One region of the uncultured Alteromonas sp. genome, then DNA from elsewhere that is predicted to be linked to it. Evidence: predicted binding sites of a transcription regulator. Region 1 holds the regulator's gene; each other region holds the start of a gene.

Region 1 (5,459 bases):
TTCAAAGCTGTAGCCTACATTAACGCCATCGAACTGTTTCTTGGTAATAATATTAATTACGCCTGCAACGGCATCTGACCCGTAAATGGCCGATGCGCCATCGCGAAGAATTTCAATGCGCTCAACAATCGACATCGGGATCATCGACATATCAGAAGATGAACCACCATCGTATCCTAAACCTGGTAGACGACGACCGTCCATTAGTACCAAAGTAGCGCCAGCCCCCAGACCACGTAAATTTACTTCACTTGACGCAGATGCGCCGCTGCCGTAGCCAGATTGTCCGCGAAATGAACCGAAAGTGTTAATCGAAGAGTTACGTAATACTAGGGCAACCGATGTATCACCAGATAACGCGATAGATTCAGCAGTAATAACCGTAACGGGAGATACTGACTCTAAATCCACTCGTTTAATACGAGAGCCAGTAACTTGGATTTTTTCTACAGGTTCAGCTGAATTTTCGTCATCTGATTGTGCGAGGGCCATTGGTGCGGCAAACAGGCTAGCGGAACCCGCCAGTAATAGTCCGCGCTTCACCGCAGTGCTGAGTTTATTTGTGTCAAACATTTTAATTCCCCTTGTCGAAGGTGATTACAATTTGTAATTACATAGACGTTTATTAGTTTTTATTTTGAGCAGATGTTTTCTGTCGGGAGAATTAAGCACTTCGTCGTGCTATTTGGCAATTTACAAAGTGTATAATTTGTTCTATTTAGACCTAATTTACTTTATTTATACGCAGAGCGATGAAACCTTTACGGTTCTATACATTGGTAAAATAAATATTACTTTTTTCTCTCTTAATATTTATTTAAAGGTAACGCTGTATATTAATTAAAATAGAAATGAAGAAGTAATGTGAGGGGGTAAATAGTGTGTAGATATTGTGTATGAATTTTGTGGGTTTAGCGCAGAAAAGGCGCAGGTTTTGCGCAAATTCAGTATAGTTAAATCTGGCTTGAAGTAAAAGTGGGTGAGGGCGTTTCAGTACAGATTGAAAAGTGGAAGAAAGTTACTGTAATTACAATTAATGACAATGGTATTTTTGTGGGTTTTAGAATTTATACGTTGGTGAATAATAGGATGTTTTTAGTGGTGGTGATATTATTTAATTTTAAAGGTTGAGTTTAAATGTTGCTGTTTTTATCTAAGGATGGATTTTATAATTAATTTCTAGTTTTCAAATTCTTTACTTTTCTTTTCTTACTCTTTTCTGAGTCTGTGATAATTTAAATACACAGCTACCAAGTTGTTTTGTATCTCCCTGGTACAAATTCTTTACCGCCATCTTGTGATGGCGGTTTTTTTTGCTCAAAAATTAAGGCTGTGCCTTAGACATTCTCGAATAGGTCTTCCACACGTTGTCGTAACTCTTCAATAAGTGTCACGTCGGCAGGGGCGATAAAAATAGTGTCGTCGCCGGCTATGGTGCCAAGTACACCATCTTTTTTGCTTAATGAGTCAAGCAAGCGTGCAATGAGTTGCGCTGCACCTGGGCTGGTGCGAATAATCACCATCACATTATTATGCACAATGTCGAGAACAAGTTGCTTTAACGGGCTTTTAGCGGTAGGCATACCCAGTTCAGGCGGCAGGCAGTACACCATATCGCCACGGGCATTGCGGGTACGTACCGCGCCAAACTTACTTAGCATGCGGGAAATTTTAGATTGACTAATATTGTCATGACCTTGAGTTTTAAGGGCATCCACTATTTCACCCTGGGATCCATAGCTTTCCGCTTTTAAAATTTCTTTAAAGGCTTTAATCAGTTGCTCTTGTTTTGCGTTGGCCATAGCGTCCTGCACAGTAGTTAGCGGTAATAAGTTAAATGGTCATTAACGATTTATCATATATTGTGCCTTACAGGTGACCTTTGCGCAATTTAATTGCATAATCATGCATGATAGTGAATATCAACGTAAAAATGCCTTAAATGGCCGTATTAAGACCATCAGATGATTGAGTTTTCCCCCGCGTTGCATTAGTGTGACGTTCCGTTTAAATACGTGAGTAATCCCATAGGAGAAATGGTATGAAAGTAGCCGTGTTAGGTGCTGCCGGTGGTATTGGCCAAGCGCTGTCTTTGTTGTTAAAAACACAATTGCCAGCTGGTTCTGAGCTAGCGCTTTACGATGTAGCGCCAGTTGTTCCTGGTGTAGCTGTTGATTTGAGCCACATCCCAACTGCAGTAAAAGTAACCGGTCACGGTAAAGATGACCTAGCTGGTGCATTAACAGGTACAGACGTTGTTCTTATTCCTGCTGGTGTTCCGCGTAAGCCGGGCATGGATCGTTCAGACTTGTTCAACATTAATGCTGGTATTGTTAAGAACCTTATTGAAGGTGTTGCTGACAATTGTCCAGATGCTTGTGTTGGTATTATTACTAACCCAGTTAACACAACAGTGGCAATTGCTGCTGAAACGCTTAAAGCGAAAGGTGTTTATAACAAGAACAAATTGTTCGGTGTTACTACCCTTGACGTAATTCGCGCTGAGACTTTCGTTGCTGAGCTTAAAGACGTAGACGTTGCTTCTGTACACGTACCGGTAATCGGTGGTCACTCAGGCACAACTATCCTTCCTTTGCTTTCGCAAGTTGAAGGTGTTGAGTTCTCTGATGATGAAGTTTCAAGCCTAACGACTCGTATCCAAAATGCAGGTACTGAAGTTGTTGAAGCTAAAGCTGGCGGCGGTTCTGCAACCCTATCTATGGGTCAAGCAGCTGCACGTTTCTGCTTATCATTGGTTGCAGCAATGCAAGGTGAGAACGTGGTTGAATACACTTACGTTCAAACTGACGACAGCGACGATGCTGCATTCTTCGCTCACCCTGTTCGCCTTGGCGCAAACGGTGTTGAAGAAATCTTGCCATACGGCGAGCTAAGCGCATTTGAAGAAAAAGCGAAAAACGACATGCTTGAAGGCCTTCGTGGCGACATCAAGCTAGGCGTAGATTTCGTAACTGGCTAAGGATGTATTAGGCTCGGCATCCGATTTGAAATCAAATCGTAGCCACGCCGTAAATACATCCATGTAGGCTCCGCCACCGCATCCTTGCGGTGGAGGGGCTACTATTTAATTTCAAACCGTATACCTACCAACACCTACTCATCGCACTCAGTAAAAAATTCTTTTTGTAAGACAGCATCCATGCTGCTGACAGTTTGTTACGACCTTACTAATCCTGCCTTTTTGTTTGTAGGCTCCGCTACTGCATCCTTGGCACGGGAGGGGCTACTATTTAATTCCAAACCGTATACCTACCAACACCTACTCATCGCACTCAGTAATAAATTCTTTTTGTAAGACAGCATCCATGCTGCTGACAGTTTGTTACGACCTTACTAATCCTGCCTTTTTGTTTGTAGGCTCCGCTACTGCATCCTTGGCACGGGAGGGGCTACTATTTAATTTCAAACCGTATACCTACCAACACCTACGCATCGCACGCAATAAAAAATCCTTTTTGTAAGACCGCATCCACGCTGCTGACAGTTTTTCACGACCTTACTAATCCTGCCGTTTTGTTTGTGGCCTCTGCAGAACAGCTCGGCCTAATAAATAGCTACTTCCTATAATAGCCATGCCGGATAACAACCAGCCGTAAATACTTCCCTGTAGGCTCCGCTACTGCATCCTTGGCAAGGGATGGGCTACAATCTAATTTCAAAACGAAATCGACACTGATTTCATACCCATGTGTACGCCGCTATTCTACTTGGGGCGCAGTATGGCGCTTAGTTGTGAATTCTATAGAGGGTAAACGTCATACTTTCTAGTGGTCTGTTTTTATAAACTGAATAAGCATAGCCGTTTAATACATTCGACGACCGAATGGTAAATAACAGTGAGTTGGCAAAAGTGGGATGTGATGTTTTAACGGTATAAACGCTTCCTTCTTTGAGAATATCTTCAGGGTTAAAGCTAGTCTGATTGGTATAGCTGCTACCATTTATAAATCGCACTAAGCGGCCTTCTTTGTTCGGGTAAATCTCAATACTTATGAGTTCATTTTTACCACTAATACGCATAATGCCTACCCACAAGCCAAATATATCGTCAGTAGCTGAGTTAGCTAATGCTTCTATTGAACCTCGGTACATATCGATAAAGTTGCGCACGGAAGATTGGTTCTTCTGCTTATCCAACTGATAGGTACTACTTAAGATAGGCTTATTGTTTTTATTGGTAGTCGATTCTAATACTTGGTAACCGGTGTCTATGTAGGGAGATAAAATTAAATGTTTAACATATCCATCTTCATAAGAAGGAAGTGTTATTTCGCAATTTAGCGTATTGCATTCAATATGGTCATTATCAAAGGGTAGGCGTCGGATATGGCGAAACGCATTGCCTATACCTGCTTCAAACAGGAAGTGTTCCCCGTTTTCATTTATCTGGAGTAATTTATAATTATAGTTAGACTCACTCACGCCTTCCCACAGCCCTGGGGGCAAAGTAAGCGGCTCTGATTGCGCTGTTACGGGCATTAGCGCAAAGTAAAAGGCAAGGAGCAAGCTTATAAATAGTCTGTACAAGTGAGACTTCCTTTCTTAGGGATTAACTCTAAATTCGATTGTTTATCCTACGATATGTCAGGAAAGTTTTACAAAAAAAAGAGACAAAAGTCCTAGAAAATTCATAATCATTGTCTACGCTTTCTTTAGTTAATTCTGCATGAGCGAGTTGACGGATAGATTTATAAGGCCTTGTTTTCTCGACGTAAGGTTTAATTTTTTCTAATCGTTAAACCTATTCGTCCACATCTAAAAAACTGACTGTCTTAACTACAACCGAATAATTAGAATAAAGCTATACCAATTAATAGTTTTAATTGATGAAATCCTTTGTCGAACACCGAAGAGGTACAGTAAATGAGTAATGCAAAGCTAGGCGATGTAAATGATTCAGAAAGAAAGTGTCCCGTTATGCACGGTGGCCTTACAGCGACCGGCAGCACTAATATGGATTGGTGGCCTGAAGCACTAAATCTAGATATTTTGCATCAGCACGATACCAAAACAAATCCGATGGGCGACGACTTTGATTATCGCGAAGCCGTAAAGTCACTTGATTTCGATGAATTGAAAAAAGACATGATAGCGCTGATGACTGACTCTCAGTCTTGGTGGCCGGCCGATTGGGGACACTATGGTGGCCTAATGATCAGAATGTCGTGGCACGCCGCAGGTTCTTATCGTATTGCAGATGGTCGTGGTGGAGCATCTACGGGTAACCAACGTTTTGCGCCGCTAAATTCATGGCCGGATAACGTTAACCTTGATAAAGCGCGCCGCTTATTGTGGCCAATCAAGAAGAAATATGGCAACAAGCTTAGCTGGGCTGATCTTCTAGTATTTGCTGGTACCGTTGCTTATGAAAGCATGGGGCTTAAGACTTACGGCTTTGCGTTTGGTCGGGAAGACATTTGGCATCCTGAAAAGGACAC
Region 2 (5,459 bases), on a different contig from region 1:
GATTTCTCATCAGCGCTTAGGCTCAACTGCAAAATTTCCATGTATTCAGGCATTTTCTCCTGGAACACTTTCACACTTGCTCGCACCATATCATCGCCTATTGTATCCACTAACATCTGGAGCAAGTCCATATCTAAAATGTTACTTAATATTTTGCTTGGCTCTGGTGGGCGTTCTACCTGACCTTCAACTTCTAATGGTGCAGGCGGCGCATGGAATAATTCGTTGAACACCTCAATCACGCGAGATTTCTTAATGGGCTTGGCAATAATATCGTCCATGCCATTTTGCAAATATTCTTCCCGCTTTTTAATCACGTTCGCAGTAAGTGCCACAATAGGCGTTTGCATTACTAAGTCTTCTTCATGCAGCGTACTGGCCACGTCGAAGCCCGTCATATCTGGCAACTGAATATCTAACAGTATTAAGTCGTATTGGTTCGCGCGGGCTTTATCAATCGCTTCTTGCCCCGTCATGGCCACATCCACCTTTTGCCCCATTTTTTCAAGCAAGGCTTTGGCAACCATCACATTAAGTTCAATATCTTCTACCAGTAGAATGTTCAAGTCAGTAACCTGAAGCTGCGCCACTTGCATAGGCTTTTTCGATATTTCTACCGGAAGCTCTATTTCAAAGCGCGTGCCTTTACCTACCACACTGGTAACCTTGATATTACCCTTCATTAAATCGACCATTTGCTTACAAATAGCCAAACCAATACCGGTGCCTGTTGCAGACTGGTGATCGGGGTGATCAACCTGATAGTACATAGCGAAGATTTTTTCTATCTCTTCTTCAGGTATGCCTACCCCAGTATCTTCAATAACAAAAGTCACGAACGCGACGTCATTTTCTGGTTTAGTGGCTTCAATGGATAAGCTCACATGGCCTTTTTGGGTAAACTTCACTGCGTTAAACAGGATATTCCACAAAATTTGGCGCAGGCGCGTGCCATCGACTTCAACTAATCTCGGAAGAGGCTCTTTAATCGTAGTCTTAAGCTCTAGCTGTTTATCACCCGCTAATAGTCGAATAATACTGCTTAGCTCTTCGGTGAAGTCGCGAAGCGATACAGTCTTTAAACTAAGCTCAACTTTATCTCTATCCAGCTTATCCAAATCGATAATATCGTTAAAGATATTGCCAAGCGTGATAGCACTGGCATAAATAGTACTTACCCAGCTAAATTGCTCTTCGTTTAATTCGGTATCGCGCAGCATTCTACTTAAGCCAACAATACCGTTTAACGGCGTACGTAGTTCGTGGCTAATCGTAGCGATAAAGCGCGTTTTGTCGGTACTGGCTTTCGCTGCTGCATTTTCTGCTTGTTTACGTTCAGTCATGTCTCGACCAAATGATAGCAAGCCTAAACGGTTACCTTCTTTATCGAAGAATGGAACTCGCTTCATTTCGAAGTAGCGACGGCGGCCATCGGCAAAGCGTAGCCATAACTCTTCGGTAATACTGGCGTTAGTTTCTAGTACTTCGTGATCACTGGCGACGATTTGTCGCGCCAAGTCTTCTTCATAAACATCGGTAGGGGTTAAACCAAGCAGTTCCTGCTCTGTTTTACCCGTCATGAGTTCTGCTATACGGTTACAGCCCGCAAAGCGCCCTTCTTCATTACGGTAGTAAATAAGATCTGGCGAGGCATCGATAATCGAGCGCAGCAAGGTAGATAAGCGGCGGGCTTGCGCTTCTTGTTCAGATTTATCCTGAATTTCACGCTCTAAGTCTTTAAATAAGGCTTCACGCTCTTCTTGCGCTAATTTACGCTGCTCAATTTCGTGATTTAATTGGCGGATATTTGTTTGCAGCTCACGGTTAAGAAAAACATCTTCTTCTCGCAAGCGCTCTAGTTGGCTTACCACTTCTTTAAGATTGGTACGTGAATTTTCTAACTGCTTTATAAGTTCGCTAAAAAAGTACAGTACCCAAGGTGCCGAAAGCATGGTGAGTATAACCGCGCTGATAAAGTCATCAGGCTGTACTGCACTGCCCATGCTTACGCGAATTACGTAAGAGCCGCCAAGCGTAAATACCAGCGAAAATACAACGAACAGAATACTTAACTTAAGCGTACCGAAGCGCTGTACAAACTGCGCAAAACGAATAGCCCAAGAATCGTTTGGTGAATCTGAATGCATGAACGACTTATTTTTAGGATTATATTCAGCATATCCTATCAGGCTTTATGCATTACGGAAATGCTGACAGACACCGTATCTACTGAACAATAGAATGTTGTTTATAGGAATTGATTCACCATGGTGTAATTTTTGTACAACTGCAAATGATTCTGGTAGGCTGGATATAAAGAATGAACAACTACATAAAAATACAGAAAACATGCCTTTGACTAGATATTAAATCCTTCAATGTGAATTTTTATTCACTTTTAGCGATTCCAAGTCACTTACTTGAATTTCATTGCCTACCAATAGAACGATATATCGGGTTATAACATTTTTGTTACAAAGATGAATTTAAAAGTTTAACATCATGAAAGTATTGATAATTTTAAACTATATGCTAAATCTTTGCTATACCCTTAATTTTAGCGTTTGATTTTACATATCAATATAGGTATTTTGTACGCCCCGCAAAGCAATAATGCATAAAAATGCGGAACACGACTGGAATCCTCTAATAATAAATAACGACAAGAAAAGGCGCATAGAGCGGTAATAGTGCCAGCTCGACAAAAGACGTCTGAACAATGTTGTGATACGCAATACCTAGGCGCATCTACACGCAACGCACACCTTGCCCCAGTCAAAGGTTGAAGGAGTTAAGAGATGAGTTTATACAACCCCAACGATTCCCGGGATAACTGTGGATTTGGCTTAATCGCCCATACCCACGGAGAAGCTAGCCATACGCTAGTAGAAACTGCTATTCACGGTTTAGACCGTATGCAGCATCGAGGCGGTATTGCCGCTGACGGGAAAACCGGAGACGGCTGTGGTTTATTACTACAGAAACCGGATGCGTTCTTCCATACTATCGCCGCAGAAAATGGCTGGAAACTCAGCAAAAAATACGGCGTTGGCATGATCTTTCTAAGCCAGGACCAGGCCCTTGCGCAAACTGCGCGTGAGGTGTTGAATGAAGAACTTGAAAAAGAAACCCTTAGTGTTGTTGGCTGGCGCGAAGTGCCTGTCGATCGCTCTGTATTGGGTGAACTTGCTCTTACCGGCGTGCCACAAATAGAACAAGTATTTGTGAATGCACCAGCAGGTTGGCGCAAGCGCGATCTTGAACGCCGCCTTTATATGGTGCGTCGACGCGCTGAAAAGCGTCTTGAAAGCGATCCAGATTTTTATGTTGCCTGCCTATCAGGTTTGGTCACTATTTATAAAGGCTTGGTAATGCCGAAAGACTTACCCGCCTTCTATTTAGATTTAGCCGACGAACGTCTGCAAAGTGCTATTTGTGTATTCCACCAGCGCTTTTCAACCAATACGCTTCCACGTTGGCCATTGGCTCAACCGTTCCGCTTCTTGGCCCATAATGGTGAAATTAATACCATTAAAGGTAACCGAGATTGGGCAATGGCACGTGCCTCTAAATTTGCTACGCCGCTTATCCCTGATTTGAAAGAAGCAGCCCCTTTTGTTAATACCGAAGGTTCTGATTCATCGTCACTTGATAACATGCTTGAGCTATTCTTAGCCGGTGGGATGGATTTGTTCCGTGCCATGCGTTTATTAGTGCCACCTGCTTATCAAAATAACAAAACCATGGATGACGACCTACGTGCATTTTACGAGTTTAACTCGATGCATATGGAACCATGGGATGGCCCTGCCGGTATCGTATTAACGAACGGCCGCCACGTGGCATGTAACCTAGACCGAAATGGTCTTCGCCCTGCCCGCTACGTTATCACCAAAAATGGCTTCATTACCCTTGCCTCAGAAGTGGGCATTTGGGATTACGAAGAAGCTGACGTTATTGAAAAAGGCCGCGTAGGCCCAGGTGAAATGCTAGCGGTTGATACCTACACAGGTAAAATCTGGCGTTCCACTGAAATTGATGAAGAATTAAAAGCGCGCCATCCTTATAAAGAGTGGCTCGATAAGCATATTCGTCATTTAACGCCTATTGAAGAGCTAGATGCTTCACTGATTGGAAAGCGCGTTTTTGATGACGACACCATTTCGGTATTCCATAAGCAGTTCAGCTATAGCTATGAAGAAATTCAGCAAGTTATTAAAGTACTTGCGAAAGACGGTCAAGAAGCCGTTGGCTCTATGGGTGATGATACGCCAATGGCGGTTATGTCTTCACGCCAGCGTACCGTTTACGATTACTTCCGTCAGCAGTTTGCACAGGTAACTAACCCGCCTATCGATCCATTACGTGAAAACCACGTAATGTCGCTAGCCACCTGTATTGGCCGCGAGCAAAACGTATTCAGCGAAACCTCAGGTTATGCAGACCGCGTATTGTTTAACTCGCCAATACTGATGTATACCGATTTAAAACAGCTACGTGAATTTAATCCTGATAACTACTATTCAGAAGTGGTTGAACTTCAGTATCAACCGCAAGAGGGCTTGAAGAAAGCCATCGAGCGTATTTGTAACGAAGTAGAACACTTAGTTAAACAAAAGCGTGCGGCGTTCGTGATTTTATCCGATCGCAATATCAGACAAAACCGCTTACCTATTCCAGCTGCTATGGCCGTTGGTGCAGTACAGCGCCGTTTAGTTGATAAATCACTACGATGCGACGCGAACGTAGTAATAGAAACCGCCAGTGCCCGTGACCCACATCACTTTGCCGTACTCATTGGTTTAGGTGCTACAGCGGTTTATCCGTTCTTAGCCTACGAAACCATTGAACAGCTTTGTGAGAAAGGCGAATTAGACATTTCACCTATGCAAGCCACGTTGAACTACCGTAAAGGTATCAACAAGGGCTTGTACAAGATAATGTCGAAAATGGGTATCAGTACCGTGGCGAGCTACCGTAGCTCGAAGCTATTCGAAGCTATCGGTATTAACGATGCGGTAATGGAATTGTGCTTCAGAGGCGTTACCTCGCGCTTACAGGGAGCCGATTTTGACGACTTCCAACAAGATACGGTTAATCTAAACCGCGTTGCTTGGTTAAAACGTAAGCCTGTTGATCACGGTGGTTTGCTTAAGTATGTACACGGCGGCGAATACCATGCGTATAACCCAGATGTAGTCAGCACTCTGCAAAAAGCAGTAATGTCCGGCGAATACAGCGATTACCAGCAGTATGCGAAACTGGTTAACGAGCGCTCTCCTGCGCACATTCGTGACCTGCTAGCGCTCGACCCACAAAGCGAGCCAGTGGATATAAGCGAAGTTGAAGACGCACAGAACTTATTCCCGCGTTTTGATACGGCAGCAATGTCTATAGGCGCGTTAAGTCCTGAAGCGCATGAAGCGTTAGCGATTGCCATGAACCGTTTAGGCGGGCAG
Region 3 (5,459 bases), on a different contig from region 1:
CCCGCCGCCTATCGATGAGCGCTTTGAGAGCCTATTAATTTCTCCAGAGCTTGCGATGAAAATGCTGGGAAAGCGTGGTCCTGGTGAAATCAGCTTTGAACAATCTGAACAAGGTGACGCCCGCAGACAATTACTTCACGTAGAAAAAGTCGCTATTGAGAATAAGCGCCTAAAAGCGCAATCTGATGCCTCATATACCGAAACAGTTAATCATTACTTGCATGAAGTCTTGTTAGGTGAGCTTACCGAGCAGCTATCGTTTACCTCCGACGTTTTCAACAACACATTAAATTTAAGTGATGACACGGGTGCTTTACTCGACGCGCTATCGGTACGCGCGGCATCGGTATCAAAACTAGAACCTATTGCAGCTAACTTACCTTGGCTTTATGACGAGTTGATGCAAGTCGTGAACTCTCCGGCTTTTAGAAGACGAGACTCCAAAGGTAGGGTAATCGTGGTGGAAACTTTCAGAACGGCACTTAGCTTCTTAGGCATTGAGAATTTACGCCTGCTTATTCCTTCTCTTATTGTAAAACGTGCCATGCCTCAGGTAACCGACCCGTACCCTTGCATTAAACTTAAACTCACTCAGTTTGCGCACGGCACGGCGGTATCCGCTAGGCACCTCGCGCCGCACTATAAGCTTAACCCGGTTCAGGCTTATAGTTTTGGTATGCTCAGTCAATTAGGTCGCTGTGCCATCATCCGCTTGTACTTCAAGTTGTTTGATAAGGTGCAGCTTCACCTATTGACCGAAAGCCAAAAAGACAAAGAGCGCATGCGTCATGAAGCTTTATTAAAGCTGGCACCATCGGCGAATTACCTAATTGCATTACAAGATGAATATGCTGATGCATTATCCGCCGACCTTATTGAAAACATGATGTTGAAACGCTTATTTATTGGTGATGCGATGCGTCAATGTGCCAACAGAGAGCCCTGTGAAGTAGGCTCCATGTCTAAGCTTCTACATCAAGCTCGCACCTATTCGAAGGTAAGAATGCTGCATCAATCACGTATGGTTGAAGTGGCAGAGGTAAAACCAATGATTAAAGAACAAGAATATCCATCAGGTGCATTGGAAAAACTAAGATCTGTTGATATTTTCACCCTTCCTTTATCAAGGGAGGAAGAAAACAGCTAATTTTTTGTGGATATTCATGCAAATTAGCCAAATATCTCCTTTTACCCTCATTTGACCCACGCCAGATCAACGCGCTCTGGCTGTGAGATTACACACCTAATTCACCTTTTAATTACACTATTCCTAAACAATATGGCTTAGTAGTAAATAGTTATTCACTTTTCCTGCAAATTAAGCCAGAGTCCTTGTATATAAAGGGCTGCAGCCATTCACAAACAAGACAACTCCTTAAAAAAATGGCATACTCTCCGGTAATTTCGTTTATTTTTCCGCCTGCTCGAGGTCTATTGTACCGACACGGGCGCTTAAAACAGAGGTAACAAAAATGACAGTAACTCGCGCAACGTTTGATGAAGTGATGGTGCCTAACTACAATCCTGCGGGCATGGTACCCGTACGCGGAGAAGGTTCGCGTGTATGGGATCAAGATGGTGCTGAGTACATCGACTTCGCTGGCGGTATTGCCGTGAACGTACTAGGTCATTGTCACCCTGAACTCGTTAAGGCGCTTAACGAACAAGGCAGTAAGTTGTGGCACTTGAGTAACGTATTCACCAATGAGCCAGCCCTTCGCTTAGCCTCTAAACTGGTCAATGCCACGTTTGCAGAGAAAGTGTACTTTGCTAACTCAGGCGCAGAAGCCAATGAAGCCGCATTAAAATTAGCACGTCGTTTCGCATTAGATAACTACGGTGAAGATAAAAACCAAATTATTGCCTTCAACAAAGGGTTCCACGGCCGTACTTTCTTTACCGTAACCGTTGGCGGACAGGCCGCATATTCAGATGGTTTTGGTCCTAAGCCTGGTGCTGTTGAGCATTGCGACTATAACGATTTAGCCGCTTTCGAAGCATTAATCTCAGACAACACATGTGCCGTTATGATGGAACCCCTTCAAGGCGAAGGCGGAATCATCTCTCCTGATATTGAATTTATCAAAGGCGTGCGTGAGTTGTGTGATAAGCACAATGCCTTGCTCATTTTTGATGAAGTGCAATCGGGTGTTGGCCGTACTGGTCACCTGTATGCCTATATGGGCTTAGATGTGACACCTGACATTTTAACTACCGCAAAATCGTTAGGCGGTGGCTTCCCTATTGGCGCTATGCTAACAACTACTGACATTGCCGCGCATTTAAAAGCAGGTACGCATGGAAGTACCTACGGCGGTAATCCACTAGCCTGCGCTGTAGCTGAAAAAGCCTTTGATATTGTTAACCAGCCTGAAGTACTTGAAGGCGTGCTACACAAAGAAGCCTTGTATCGTGAGCTTTTAACAGCCATCAACGACAAGTACGAGGTATTTTCTGAAGTACGTGGGCAAGGTATGTTGCTTGGCTGCGCGTTAAACGAAAAATACCAAGGCCGCGCTCGCGACTTTATGATGGCCGCAACAAAAGAACACCTTATGTGTTTAATTGCTGGCGCTAACGTTATTCGTTTTGCTCCTTCTTTGGTTATTCCTGATGAAGATATTAAAGAAGGTCTAGCCCGCTTTGAACGTGCCGTTGCCGCTGTTGTGAACGCCGAATAAACGCCAATTTAGCGAGTAGCGAACATGAATATAATTCGCCCTATTACACAAGCTGATTACCAGGCTTTGTACGACATTGCAGTAGAATCAGGTATTGGGTTTACCTCGTTGCCGGTTAACGATGATCTGCTGCATAGAAAAGTCGACCGTGCGCAAGAAGCTTTCACCAAAGCTAACGTGACCCAACCCGGTGATGAGTCGTACCTGTTTGTAATGGAAGATACGACCACCGGCGAAGTAGTGGGCACTTCAGGTATTGAAGCAGCCGTAGGCATTGATGATGCGTTTTACCACTATCACTTGAGTAAAGTGGTACATGCCTCTCGCGAGCTAAACATTCACAATACGGTTGAAATTCTAACCTTCTGTAATGACTACACGGGTGTTACTGAGATATGTACGCTGTTCTTAAGGGAGCAGGCGCGTGGAGGCATCAACGGGCGTTTTTTATCGAAAGTGCGCTTCTTGTTTATGATGGAGCATCGTGAACGCTTCTCTGAAACGATTATTGCCGAAATGCGTGGTGTAAGTGATGAAGAAGGCCGTTCGCCTTTTTGGGAATGGCTTGAAACCCACTTTTTCTCAATGGACTTTCCTACTGCCGACTACTTAACCGGTATTGGTAATAAGGTGTTTATTGCAGAACTGATGCCTAAATATCCTATTTACGTCAATCTATTAAGTAAAGAAGCACAAGCGGTTATTGGTCAGGTTCATGACAAAACCCGCCCTGCCCTGCAACTGCTAGAAGGCGAAGGCTTTAGTTGTCGCGGTTACGTCGATATTTTTGATGCAGGTCCTACGGTAGAGGCCAATCTCAGTCATATCCGAACGGCACAGTCTAGCTTAAAAATGCCAATTGTCATTGATGATGCGGCGGCCGCACAAGGCCAAACCCACTACATCATCAACACCTCTGTTGCAGACTTTCGCGCGGTAGCCACCGAAATAGGGGTTAACGAAGAGCAAAATATTGCCGTGCTTTCACGTCAAGCGGCAGCCGCTCTGAATGTGCAAGAGGGCGACCATGTTCGTCTTGCACCTGTAAAGTTCAGAGACTAATTGAAGGACACTTTTTTATGTTACATACACACTTTATCGACGGTCAATGGGTGACCGGTGAAGGGCACAACCTAGCCTCAATCGACCCCGCTAAAAACCAAGTTATTTGGGAAGGTAAGTCAGCCTCTCCTAGTCAAATTGACTTAGCAGTGAAAGCCGCTCGTGCCGCTGCCCCTGCATGGGGAATGATGACGGTTGAAGAACGTTTAAGCATTATTAAGGTATACGGCGAAAAGCTAGGCGAAGCGAAAGCGCACCTAGCTAAAGTGATGGCAAAAGAAACCGGCAAACCTGAGTGGGAAACGGCCACAGAAGTGGGCGCCATGATGGGTAAAATTGCTATTTCTGAAAAAGCATATTTCGAACGTACCGGCAATGTGGAAAACCCTATGCCTGTAGGTAAAGCCTTCATTCGCCATAAAGCCCATGGTGTTGTAGCCGTATTCGGCCCGTATAATTTCCCTGGTCACTTACCCAATGGTCACATTGTACCTGCGCTTATTGCAGGTAATACCGTGGTATTTAAACCAAGCGACTTGACCCCTATGGTTGCCGAAGAAATGGTTAAACTATGGGAACAAGCAGGCTTACCAGCTGGCGTACTAAATTTAGTACAAGGTGAAGTTGAAACCGGTAAAGCGCTAGCGTCACACAATGGTATTGATGGGTTATTCTTTACCGGAAGTTCACGTACGGGCAAAATTTTACACGAACAGTTTGCGGGTCATCCAGGTAAAATTTTGGCCCTTGAAATGGGCGGAAATAATCCGTTAATAGTGAAAGACGTAGCCGATATTGATGGTGCGGTTCACGATATCGTGCAGTCGGCCTTTATTACGTCGGGACAACGCTGCACCTGTGCACGCCGTTTGTTTTTGCCTGCCAATGCACAAGGTGATGCCACATTAGCCCGTCTTCTTGAAGTCACTAAAAACATCAAAATTGATGACTATGACGCAGAAGATCAGCCTTTCATGGGCGCAATGATTTCAGCCAATGCTGCAGCATCTATGGTTAAAGCGCAGCAAGAACTTGAAGCTCTAGGCGGCAAGGTGTTGTTGCGATTAGAACAGCCTGATCCCCAAAAGGGTTTCGCCACCCCAGGTATTATTGATGTCACTGACATGCTATCTAAATTGCCTGATGAAGAGCACTTCGGCCCATTGCTTAAGGTTATTCGCTACACCGACTTTGATAGTGCAATTGAAGAGGCGAACAATACCAGCTTTGGCTTATCAGCAGGATTGCTAGCTGATAACGAAGAAGACTACCGTTACTTTTTTGCACGTATTCGTGCAGGCATTGTTAACTGGAATCGCCCTATTACGGGTGCAAGCAGTGCAGCACCGTTTGGTGGCATTGGTGAAAGTGGAAACCATCGCGCCAGTGCATTTTATGCCGCCGATTATTGCGCATTCCCTGTCGCCTCGGTAGAGCTTGAAAAAGTGACCTTGCCGGGCAAGTTAAGCCCTGGCCTAACACTTTAAATAAACCAATACAGACAAAGCCGCTATCAATAGCGGCTTTATTTATAGGACACACCCCATGCATAACAATATCGATACGCTCTTTGCCAATATGTGGGACGATTATGTTGCAATTACCCCTTCAGCTCACAAAATTCATGCCCTGCTTGCGGATGAAGAAAGCACAAATAACATTGTTAACGACCATGTTGCTTTTAGAACCTTTGCATTAGATAAAACTGCGCTTGAA

What was found. The regulator ArgR, encoded in region 1, controls arginine synthesis, uptake and breakdown. The targets are predictions, from matches to a motif close to ANTGAATANNTATTCANT.
Region 2: a site for ArgR is predicted at 2,613-2,630, ahead of gltB (glutamate synthase large subunit). Genes of this name have one in related genera too.
Region 3: a site for ArgR is predicted at 1,290-1,307, ahead of AAC006_RS06005 (aspartate aminotransferase family protein). Genes of this name have one in related genera too.

The regions. Positions count from the first base shown of each region.
Region 1 covers NZ_CAXBMP010000019.1:623-6,081, forward strand. Annotated here, with positions in the region: gene AAC006_RS14230 (TonB-dependent receptor plug domain-containing protein) at 1-573, opposite strand, end outside; gene argR (transcriptional regulator ArgR) at 1,338-1,802, opposite strand; gene mdh (malate dehydrogenase) at 2,042-2,980, shown strand; gene AAC006_RS14245 (methionine sulfoxide reductase) at 3,748-4,548, opposite strand; gene katG (catalase/peroxidase HPI) at 4,885-5,459, shown strand, end outside.
Region 2 covers NZ_CAXBMP010000008.1:61,747-67,205, forward strand. Annotated here, with positions in the region: gene arcB (aerobic respiration two-component sensor histidine kinase ArcB) at 1-2,147, opposite strand, end outside; gene gltB (glutamate synthase large subunit) at 2,799-5,459, shown strand, end outside.
Region 3 covers NZ_CAXBMP010000005.1:115,128-120,586, forward strand. Annotated here, with positions in the region: gene AAC006_RS06000 (HDOD domain-containing protein) at 1-1,147, shown strand, start outside; gene AAC006_RS06005 (aspartate aminotransferase family protein) at 1,473-2,681, shown strand; gene astA (arginine N-succinyltransferase) at 2,706-3,743, shown strand; gene astD (succinylglutamate-semialdehyde dehydrogenase) at 3,761-5,230, shown strand; gene AAC006_RS06020 (DUF1338 domain-containing protein) at 5,289-5,459, shown strand, end outside.